DNA from 3 places in the Streptomyces sp. Edi4 genome. Region 1 is predicted to be linked to each of the others. Evidence: riboswitches for the same ligand, from Rfam matches in the RefSeq annotation. Region 1 holds a riboswitch; each other region holds the start of a gene.
The links. Region 1 has a riboswitch for cyclic di-AMP ahead of ABR738_RS30210 (M23 family metallopeptidase). Riboswitches for the same ligand answer to the same signal wherever they lie in the genome.

Region 1 (3,561 bases):
GCGGCCGAGGTCAAGGCGGTCGCGGCCGCGACGCTGCGCCCCGACAACCGGGCGGTCCTGGTGTACGAGCCCACCGGGGCACCCGAGGCAGGCAACGACGAGGAAGAAGAGGCGGGCCAGTGACGGACGCTGTCGTGACCATGGAGTTCCACCCGAAGCCGGCCGCCGGCGCCGCCGAGCCGTGGGCCTTCCCGGCCCCGGGGCGCGACACGCTCGCCAACGGCCTGACCGTGCTGCGCTGCGACCGGCCAGGACAGCAGGTCGTCGCCGTCGAGATCTTTCTCGCGGCCCCGCTGGACGCCGAGCCCGAGGGCCTGGACGGCGTCGCCACGATCATGGCGCGCGCCCTGACCGAGGGCACCGACAAGCACTCGGCCGAGGAGTACGCCGCCGAGCTGGAGCGCTGCGGTGCCACGCTCGACGCGCACGCCGACCACCCCGGCGTCCGGGTCTCGCTCGAAGTGCCGCTCTCGCGGCTGCCGAAGGCGCTCTCGCTGCTCGCCGAGGCGCTGGCGGCCCCCGCGTTCGCCGACTCCGAGATCGAGCGCCTGGTGCGCAACCGGCTCGACGAGATCCCGCACGAGCAGGCCAACCCGGCCCGCCGCGCCGCCAAGCAGCTCTCCAAGGAGCTCTTTCCGGCCACCTCGCGCATCTCCCGGCCCCGCCAGGGCACCGAGGAGACCGTCGGGGCGATCGACGCGGCCGCCGTGCGCGCCTTCTACGAGGCGCACGTGCGTCCCGCGACGGCGACCGCCGTCATCGTCGGCGACCTGTCGGGCACCGACCTCGACGCGATCCTCGCCGACACCCTGGGCGCCTGGACCGGCGACACCGCCGAGCCGCGCCCCGTCCCGGCGATCACCGCCGACGACACCGGCCGCGTCGTCATCGTGGACCGCCCCGGCGCCGTCCAGACGCAGCTGCTCATCGGCCGCGTCGGCCCCGACCGCCACGATCGCGTCTGGGCGGCCCAGGTGCTCGGCACGTACTGCCTCGGCGGCACCCTGACGTCCCGTCTGGACCGGGTGCTGCGCGAGGAGAAGGGCTACACCTACGGTGTGCGCGCCTTCGGCCAGGTGCTGCGCTCGGGCCCCGACGGCGGCGCGGCGATGCTCGCCATCAGCGGCTCGGTGGACACCCCCAACACCGGTCCCGCGCTCGATGACCTGTGGAAGGTGCTGCGCAAGCTGGCCGCCGAGGGTCTGACGGACGCCGAGCGAGAGAGCGCCGTGCAGAACCTGGTGGGCGTCGCCCCGCTCAAGTACGAGACGGCGGCGGCGGTCGCGGCGACGCTGGCCGACCAGGTCGAGCAGTTCCTGCCGGACGACTACCAGGCCCAGTTGTACGCGCGGCTCGCCGAGACCGGCACCGTGGAGGCGACGGCGGCCGTCGTCAGCGCCTTCCCGGCCGACCGGCTCGTGACGGTGCTCGTGGGCGACGCGGCGCAGATCGAGGAGCCGGTCAGGGCGCTGAGCATCGGTGAAGTGAGCGTTGTCACGGGCTGATTGACGCCCCTTCGGCCCCCGGGATCCCCGGGGCCTCGGTGACAGGAAAGACCCCGGTGGCGCACGCGTCCCCGGGGTTTGCCCATATGTCCTGTTTGTTGGGGAGGTTGCCTCTCTGTCGTGTGGCGTGCGCAACAAAAAGCGACGTCTGTTTGGTAGGAGAAAGACCGGCCGTCTAGCGTCAGTCGCGCTGTCCGTCACCACCCGCCGCAGCCGCGGCACCGGACAGCGATCGCCGAGTCCCCGATGGCGCGAGCCAGGGGAGCCGGGGACCCACTCAGTCCCTGGGGTGAATCGGACGCCTCCGCCTGCGGGGGAGTCCGTAGGAGACCTTCCTGCTCCGAACCCGTCAGCTAACCCGGTAGGCGAGATGGAAGGAAAGGACACCGCCGCTCCATGGCGTTCACCCGTGCCACCGGGAAACACCGCGCGCCCAGCCGGATGACGCGCCGCAGCGCGAACATCGCGGGCATCGCCACCCTCGCCACCGCCGGAGTCGTGGGCACCCTCGCCTCCCCGGCCGTCGCCGCCCCCGACAACACCGTCACCGATACCGGTCTCACGCAGGCCATCGTCATCGGTGACAGCGTCGCCGACCAGCTCGGCGCCCAGGCCGACGCGCAGAAGCAGGCGGCCGCGAAGGCCCAGGCGAAGGCGGAGGCCGAGGCCGAGGCCCGGCGCAAGGCCGAACTGCGGGCCAAGGAAGCACGCGAGGCCAAGGAGCGCGCGGCGCGCGAGGCCGAGCGCAAGCGCCTCAACACCTTTGTCGCGCCGATATCCAACAGCTATGTGTCCACCGGCTACAAGACCGGCGGGTCGCTGTGGTCCTCCGGCAGCCACACCGGCATCGACTTCCACGCGGGCATCGGCACCCCGGTGCACGCGGTGGGCCTCGGCACCGTCGTGGAGGCCGGCCCCGGCGGCGCGTACGGCAACAACGTCGTGATCAAGATGCAGGACGGCACGTACACCCAGTACGGCCACCTCTCGGTCATCCAGGTCACCGTCGGCCAGTCGGTCGAGCCCGGCACCCAGATCGCCCTGTCGGGCAACACCGGCAACACCACGGGCCCGCACCTGCACTTCGAGGCCCGCACCGGGCCGCAGTACGGCTCGGACATCGACCCGGTCGCCTACCTGCGTGTCCACGGCGTGGACGTCTGAGCCGTCCCACCCGAAGGCACCCCGGCGCCCCCGCGCCCACCGAAGGCCCCCGCGACGCGCGCGGGGGCCTTCGCCGTTGGCCGGAAGGCGCCCCTGGGCTCCGACGCGTCACGGGGAATTAACACGGCCTGCGTACAGTCGCCCGACCAGCGCCGACGACCGCGTCGCGCCGTGTACCAGGCGGAGGTCGAGGCATGCGCGTTCCGGCGCGTTCGGTGTGCGCGGCCATCCGCGACGACATCGTGGCGGGCGTCCACGAGCCCGGCGGCCGGCTCGCCGAGGAAGCGCTCGCCCGCCGTTACGGGGTCTCGCGCGTCCCGGTCCGCGAGGCCCTGCGCACCCTGGAGTCCGAGGGGTTCGTGACCACCCGCAGATACGCCGGCGCCTGGGTGGCCGAGCCCACCGCCGCCGAGGGCGCCGACCTCCTCGAACTGCGCCTGCTGCTGGAGCCGTTGGCGGCGGCGCGGGCCGCCGCGCGCCGCGACGAGGCCCATCTCACCGTGCTGCGCGCCCTGGTGCGGCTGGGCAGGGAGCGGGCCGGGCGCGGTGGGGGCGAGGACTGCGGTGAGCTGTGGGGCTGGTTCCACGAGACGCTGGCCCAGGCCTGCGCGAGCCCGGCCCTGATCGCGCCGCTCACCCAGGTGCGGCGCAAGATCGCCTGGATGTACGTGGCCGATCCGTCCGAGCGCGGGGCCCAGGCGTGGGACGGCCTTGGCGCCGTCACCGACGCGGTGGCCCGGGGCGACGCCGAACGCGCCCGCTCGCTCATGGCTGAGCACACCGAGCGGTCCTCGCGTGCCCACCGGCCGCGCGGGCTCGGGGCGGCCGGGGTGGCCGCACCGAGCGGAACGCCGAGGAAGCGAGGGGCGCCGCGCGGGACCGAGATCGCGCG
Region 2 (3,561 bases), 5.6 Mb from region 1:
TGTCGGCGCGTACGTCCGAGTCGAGCGGCCGGCCGGGGCCGCGCAGCACCTCGTGCACGGAGGAGCGCTGCACCGGCGCGCTGCCGAGCAGTCCGGCCACCGCCGCGTTCCCCGCGGACCGCTGAAGGGCGAGCACCTGCTGCGCGGAGAACGCCCCGCCGATGCCGCCGCCGCGTCCGGCGGGCGCCGCCTCGGCGCGCTCGGCGGCCCTCGGCGCGCGACCGCCGGGCGTGACGGATCGGCCCTGCTGGCTGTCCTGCGCGTGCACGTGAACCCCTTTGGTGGGTGGGACGTGATGTCCGGCGTTACGTACATATCAGCGCGGGATGCGCCGGTGAAGGTACGGAAGGGCAGTCGATGGGGCAGTCTCCACGCCGCCCCCTCACGGATGAGCGTTCACCCTCGGACCGCCGCGCACGCCCGGCCCGTCGCGCACCCCAGGGTGTGGCCGGTTCCGTACGGTACGTCAACTGCCGCCCGCGTGGCGCTTGTTGGCGGTGCCGGGCGGGCCGGCGAGGGCGCTGAGTGCCGCCTCCTCGACCGTGGCGGCCGGCCGGATCAGCCTGTCGAGACCGCCCGCCGTGAGGACGCGCAGATGCCACGGCCGTACGCACACCAGGCCGAGGCCCCCGTCGCGCTCGCGGGTCCTGCGGTGTGCGCGGCACAGCAGGGTGAGGAGGGCGCAGTCGAAGAAGTCCACGGGGCGCAGGTCCACGACCACCCGGGCGCCCGCCGGATGGGTGGCCGCGTCGAGATGCCGCCCCACGTCGGGCGCGGACGCCAGGTCGACGGTGCCGTACACCTCGACCACCGTGACGCCCCGCACCAGATGGGTGCGGGCGGTGCGGCAGCGGCCCGGCAGCAGACCCGGGGGAAGGGGTACGGGGTCCGGGGCTGACGGCCGAGCGGTGGTTCCCATGGCAGCTCCCGGTCCAGTAGGGATCCCCGCCCCTGCGGGGTACGTGATCGTCGGGCAGTCACCGTGGTCCCGGGGTGACGCACTACCACCCTAGGAACAGGCACGTATGCAGAAACGTGCAGCCTTCGATTTGTTCAGCCCTGGGAGTGAACAAAATTTGCGCCGCCCTCACCCGCGCGTCACCGGCGCGGTGCGGGCCCCGGCCGGGCGGCCACGGGACGGGCCGGGCGCCCTCCCCCCGCGAGGGGTGCCCGGCCCTGGGAACGCCTCGCTCAGTAGGCGCCGAAGACGTTGTCGATCGACCCATAGGTCTTGGCGGCGTAGTTGCAGGCCGCGGTGATGTTGGCGACCGGGTCGTAGAGGTCCGTGGACGTGCCCGGCACGTGGAACGCGGTGAACGTGGGCTGGATGACCTGAAGCAGTCCCTTGGACGGGGTGCCGGCCACGGCGTTGGAGTCCCAGTTGTTGATCGCCATGGGGTTGCCCGAGGACTCGCGCATGATGTTGCGGTAGATGCCGTCGTAGGTGCCGGGGATGCCCGCGCGCCCCATGATGTCGAGCGACTGCTTGATCCAGCCGTCGAGGTTGTTCGTGTACGAGGAGGCGGTCGCGGTGGCGAGCGTGGCCGGGCGCGCGGAGCGGTCGGCCCGGTCGGCCGAGGCGTCCCGCGCGGCGGGGGCCGCCGCCTTCGCCGGACCGTTGACGGTGAGCCGGAGACCGGGGTGGATCATGGCCGGATTGCTGCCGATGACGCCCTGATTGTCCTGGTACAGCTGCTTCCAGCCGCCGCTCACGCCGAGGGCGTCCGCGATCCTCGCCAGCGAGTCGCCCGCGACGACGGCGTAGCTCGTGGGCGACGCCTTCACCGCCGTGGCGGGCTTGGCGGCCGCCGCGACCTGGGCCACGGTGGCGGAGTGCGCCGAGGCCGGCGCGGCGCCGGCCGCGGTCGCGCCGATCACCGGCATGGCGAGTACGGCGCCGCCCGTACCGGCGGCGGCGAGGCCCCGGCTGAACGAGCTGGACTTGGGCCGGCGGTGCTTGCCCTTTGCAGGCATGGTCATGTCCTCTCCGTCGCCTGCGAGGTGAGCTGTCGGGTTCGGACGGGAGATGTCCGGCCGCGCCACACGCGGCTTCACCCCAGCCGTTCCGGAATCCGGACCGGCGGCTTACCTGGGTCCCCCGCTCCTGCCATACGTGTGTGGGAGGTTTCCGGACGGTGGCAGGATTCGGCGTTCCACCCGGATTGACGGTGAACTTAAACGAATAGGGCGAGCGGAAACAAGGCCGGAATTCGTGGATGCCGACCCGCGATATTGATCCACCAAAATGCGGGAATGTGGATCATGGCCGCCCGGCACTCAACTCTCTTGCGCCCGAACGGAAATGCCCTCGCGGACTTCACTGACTGCCCGTCGGGTGAGTGACCCAATTCACGCGCCCGACGCGCAACCGGTCGGGGAGTACCGCAAAATGACCAGGATCCCTCAATAGCCCCAATTGGGACAATATTCGGGCAGGGAGGGAATGCCATAGCATTCCATTTGGGACAGAACGGTCTTTCCGCGCCTCTTGTGGGCGGCCGAAGTGGGTGGTCTGCCTCGGGCGGGCAGTCGACCGAGGAGTCGCCGACTCGGACCCGTCGCCCTCTACGTCGGCCGGCTGACGCGTGGCGAATCCGGTGGACCCGGTCGTCCTTTCCCGGCTCTGGGCTCCCGGACCCCTGCTCGGACCTCGCAGAGGAAGCCCCCGGCGGCTTGCGGAGGCGGCCGGCCGGCCCGGAGGTGCCGCCCGCATCCCCCGGCGGGAAAAGGATGGTGGCGGTGGATCAGATCGCCTGAGATCATTTCGGCATTCGCCGTCCGGGCCCCGGCCCCGGCCGTCCGCCAGGTGACTCCCCCTCCAACTCGCGCCTCCGCCAAGGAAGAACAATGAACGCCGCCGAAGAATTCAAGAAGATTCCCACGACCACTCTCGCCGACCTTCTGGGGCGCGCCCAGGTCATGGATATCGGAATGCGTCCCCTGTGGTCCCCGATTCCGCGCGTCGCCGGTCCCGCATTCACCGTCCGGTGTCCTGCGGGTGACAATCTCATGCTGCACGCGGCCATCCACCGCGCCGAGCCGGGATCGGTCGTCGTCGTCGAATCGGGAGATCTGGACTACGCGCTGGCGGGCGGAAACGTCTGCGCGGTCGCCCAACGCCGGGGCGTCGCCGCCTTCGTGGCCGACGGCGTCATCCGTGACCTCGCCGAGGTACGCGAGTTGGGCTTTCCCGTCTTCGCCCGGGGCGTCATTCCCGTCCCCGGCACCAAAAAGGCCGTCAGGCCGCTGAATGCCCCGGTGCGCTGCGGCGGTGTGCGGGTGGCGGCCGGTGACGTGGTGGTGGCCGACGAGGAGGGTGTCGTGGTCACCCCGCGCGAGGACTGGGAGCGGGTACTCACCGAGGCCCGGCGCAAGCTGGCCAAGGAGGCCGAGGAGTCCCTTGACGCGTGGGAGCGGGCGCACCGCGCCCGGATCGACGCGATCCTCAACGACGGCGGCTTCGAGGGCTGAGCCGGCATCGCGGCTGAGCGGACTTCCAAGGGCTGAGCGGATTTCGCGGCAGAGCGGGCTTCGCGGCTGAGTGACTATCGCGGCTGAGCA
Region 3 (3,561 bases), 3.0 Mb from region 1:
GCGCGAGCGCGATGTCCTTGCCCGGGGCGTAGCCGGCTTCCTTGATGGCCTCAAGGATGAGGTCGAGGGCGGCGCGGTTGGACTCCAGGTTCGGCGCGAAGCCGCCCTCGTCGCCGAGGCCGGTCGACAGGCCCTTGCGCTTCAGGACGCCCTTGAGCGTGTGGTAGACCTCGGCACCCCAGCGAAGGGCCTCGGAGAAGGACTCCGCGCCGATCGGGGCGATCATGAACTCCTGGATGTCGACGTTGGAGTCGGCGTGCGACCCACCGTTGAGGATGTTCATCATCGGAACGGGCAGCAGGTGCGCGTTCGGGCCGCCGAGGTAGCGGAAGAGCGGCAGGTCGCTGGCCTCGGAGGCGGCGTGCGCGACGGCGAGCGAGACGCCGAGGATGGCGTTGGCGCCGAGCGAGCCCTTGTTGTCCGTGGCGTCCAGGTCGAACATGGCCTGGTCGATCAGGCGCTGCTCGGTGGCGTCGTAGCCGACGAGCTCCGGGCCGATCTGCTCGATGACGGCGAGGACGGCCTTCTCGACACCCTTGCCGCCGTAGCGGTTGGGGTCGCCGTCGCGAAGCTCGATGGCCTCGAAGGCACCGGTGGAGGCGCCGGACGGGACGGCAGCACGGCCGGTGCTGCCGTCGTCGAGGCCGACCTCGACCTCGACCGTGGGGTTGCCTCGGGAGTCCAGGATTTCCCGGGCTACGACGACGTCGATGGACGGCACGAGCATCTCCTTCTGGGATGTGACGCTAGATGTGACGCAGGCGGTGCAAGGGACCCGCGGGGTCGCTTCGCCTTGCGACAAGAGCCTAACCGGCTCCGGGGGTCCAGCCGGCCGAGTGCCCGCGTCCTGGGACGAAAAAGGGCCCAATGACCCTGATTCCCGGACAAAGGCCCACAACACTACTGCCCGGTAACGGCGAAAACCCCGGCCCGGCGCGTACGGGGGAACGCGCGCCGGGCCGGGGCTGCCTTGGGGGCGGGCCGACCTTGGGGAGGGGGCCTGCCTTGGGGGCCGGCCGGCTCAGCCGAGGTGCAGCTTCTGGCCCGGGAAGATCAGGTTCGCGTCCTTGACGATGTCCTTGTTCAGGTCGAACAGCTTCTGCCAGCCACCCTGGGTGTGGTTGACGGTCGCGATGTTGCCGAGCGTGTCGCCGGACTTGACGGTGTACTCGCCGTCGCCCTGCTTGACCGGCTCGGTGCGCTGCTCGCTGCGGCTGGCCTTCGGCGCCGCCTCGGTGCGCTGCTCGGTCTGCTGCGACTTCTGCTGCGTCTTCTGCTGGGGCTGGACGCGCTGCTTCGGCTTCGAGGGCTTGGCCGACTTCGAAGAGGAAGAGGACGAACCGGAGGTGTCCACATCGGCCTTGGCGCCACCGGAGCTCAGGTTGCCGGCGCCCGCGCAGGACCAGGCGCCCGGGCCCTGGATGGAGAGCAGCTTCTCGGCGGCGGCTATCTGCTGGCCCTTGGTGGCCAGGTCGGCGCGCGAGGCGTACTTGGTGCCGCCGGCGGCGGCCCAGGAGGACTGCGAGAACTGGAGGCCACCGTAGTAGCCGTTGCCGGTGTTGATGGACCAGTTGCCGCCGGACTCGCACTGGGCGACGGCGTCCCAGGTCTGCACGGAGGCGGCGGAGGCGTTGCCGGCCGCCATCAGCGGAGCGGCGACCGCGGCACCGGCGACACCGGCGAGCGTGGCGACACGGACGGCCTTGGACGGGCGGCGGTGCTTGCCCTTGCCGGAAAGCAGCATGAGTTCTCCTCACCGACGCCTGCGAGGTGAGCTGTCGGGTTCGGGCGTGAGCTGCCCGGCCGGACGTCGTGCGTCCGTCTTCACCCCAAGCCGGTCGGCAGTCCGTGTGAACTGCCGGGACCGGCGCCTACCTTGGGTCCCCCGCTCCTGCCTACGGCGCATAAGCGTCGACTGTTCCCATCGGCCGACGGCAGGATTCGGCGTTCTCGGTCGAAGGGGCTCGCGGTGACGAGCGAGTCCGACGAAAACACACGCCCCGCCAATGTTCAAAGAGGCACATCGGGGAGAAAACCCCCTTACTTGCGGCCACAGAAGGGATGTTTCCGCAGGTGAGGGGCGGGGCGGACGGACCGGGCAGACGGGACACGCCAGTTGAGGCGAAGAGACCCATGTCTCACTTGCACACAACGGACATACAGCCCGAACTAGCCCTGCTGCGGAGCCGAGTTCGGGGTGGCGGACGGGGCCGCCGACGCGGTGGCCGACGAGGTCGCGCTCGGGGTCGCGGGGGCCGCGGGAGCGGCGGTCACACCCTTCAGGTCCAGGCTCTGGCCAGGCAGGATGAGGTTGGGGTCGGTGCCGATCAGCCGCTCGTTGGCGTGGTAGAGCGCGGGCCAGCCGCCCTCGACCTTGTGCGCGTCGGCGATGACCGAGAGGTTGTCGCCGGGGCGGACGGTGTAGGCGCCGCTCGCGTCAGGGGTGTTGCCGCCCTCCCGTGAGGCGCCGTCACCCCGCGAGGCGCGCTGCCCCGCGTCGCGGTCCTCGCCGGCCGGGGCGCCCGTGCCGCCGCCGGCGGCGGGGTCGGGCCGGCCGGCCTCGGCGCCGGGCGCGGTGGACCCGGGCTTGGCGCCGGCGCCGCCCTCCGGCGCGGGGGTGCCCCGGTGCTTGCCGGAGCTGGACGGGGTGGAGGCGGAGGGCGCCGGTGAGTTGGCCGGGCCGTCCTGCCGGGTGGCGTCCGGGGCCGGGGTGGCCGCCGTGCCGCCCGGAGTGGCGGCGTCCTCGGGCGTCTTGGTGGCGGGGGTGGCCGGGGTCGCCGGGGTGACCGGAACCGACGGCGCGGGCGACGCGGTGGAGCCCGAGGTGTCGGGCACGCCCGGATCGACGTCCGCCGAGCCGCCGCCCTTGGTGAGGCCGGCGCCGGCGCCGCAGTTCGCGAACGCCGAGGGCCCCTTGGCCGCGAGCACCTTCTCAGCGACGGCTATCTGCTGGGCGCGGCTGGCGAGGTCGGCGCGCTGGGCGTACTCGTTGCCGCCGTACGCCTCCCAGGTGGCCTGCGAGAACTGGAGCCCGCCGTACAGACCGTTGCCGAAGTCGGCGCTCCACTGCCCGCCGGACTCGCAGGAGGCGACCTGGTTCCAGGTGCCGGCGTCCGCGGCGTGCGCGCCGGTCGCGGCGAGCAGGGGAAGCGCGATGGCCGATCCGGTCACTCCCGCCGCTACGACGAGGGCGGGTGCCTGGCGGGGTCGACGATGCCGTCCATTCCCGGAGCGCATGGATAAGGCCTTCCGTGTGACTGCTGAGCCGAATGAACGGTGAACGTAGCCGTACTCGAACGTCTGTCACAAGTCGATGGACTCACGATCACATAAAAGTCACAGTCCTGACGGCGTGTCAGTCGCGCTCCGTGCGAGGTGTCCGGTACGCCGCCTCAGCGCGGCGGGGTGAACGCGACCGGCAGCGTGCGCAGTCCGCGCATGATGAGGCCGCCGCGCCAGCGCAACTCCTCCGGTTCCGCTGCCAGGCGCAGGTCCGGCAGGCGCCGCAGCAGGGTCGCCAGGGCGGTCTGTCCCTCCAGCCTGGCCAGCGGCGCGCCGAGG

Region 2: another riboswitch for cyclic di-AMP. It lies ahead of ABR738_RS04675 (transglycosylase SLT domain-containing protein); the one in region 1 lies ahead of ABR738_RS30210 (M23 family metallopeptidase).
Region 3: another riboswitch for cyclic di-AMP. It lies ahead of ABR738_RS16835 (transglycosylase family protein); the one in region 1 lies ahead of ABR738_RS30210 (M23 family metallopeptidase).

What each region holds. Positions count from the first base shown of each region.
Region 1 is NZ_JBEJGY010000004.1:6,218,464-6,222,024, forward strand. It holds gene ABR738_RS30200 (M16 family metallopeptidase) at 1-123, shown strand, start outside; gene ABR738_RS30205 (M16 family metallopeptidase) at 141-1,505, shown strand; cyclic di-AMP (ydaO/yuaA leader) riboswitch at 1,729-1,888, shown strand; gene ABR738_RS30210 (M23 family metallopeptidase) at 1,902-2,669, shown strand; gene ABR738_RS30215 (GntR family transcriptional regulator) at 2,864-3,561, shown strand, end outside.
Region 2 is NZ_JBEJGY010000004.1:606,071-609,631, forward strand. It holds gene ABR738_RS37705 (eCIS core domain-containing protein) at 1-268, opposite strand, end outside; gene ABR738_RS04670 (STAS domain-containing protein) at 467-919, opposite strand; gene ABR738_RS04675 (transglycosylase SLT domain-containing protein) at 1,192-1,974, opposite strand; cyclic di-AMP (ydaO/yuaA leader) riboswitch at 1,977-2,161, opposite strand; gene ABR738_RS04680 (RraA family protein) at 2,848-3,471, shown strand.
Region 3 is NZ_JBEJGY010000004.1:3,257,697-3,261,257, forward strand. It holds gene eno (phosphopyruvate hydratase) at 1-727, opposite strand, end outside; gene ABR738_RS16835 (transglycosylase family protein) at 1,022-1,744, opposite strand; cyclic di-AMP (ydaO/yuaA leader) riboswitch at 1,746-1,913, opposite strand; gene ABR738_RS16840 (transglycosylase family protein) at 2,170-3,171, opposite strand; gene ABR738_RS16845 (cytochrome P450 family protein) at 3,393-3,561, opposite strand, start outside.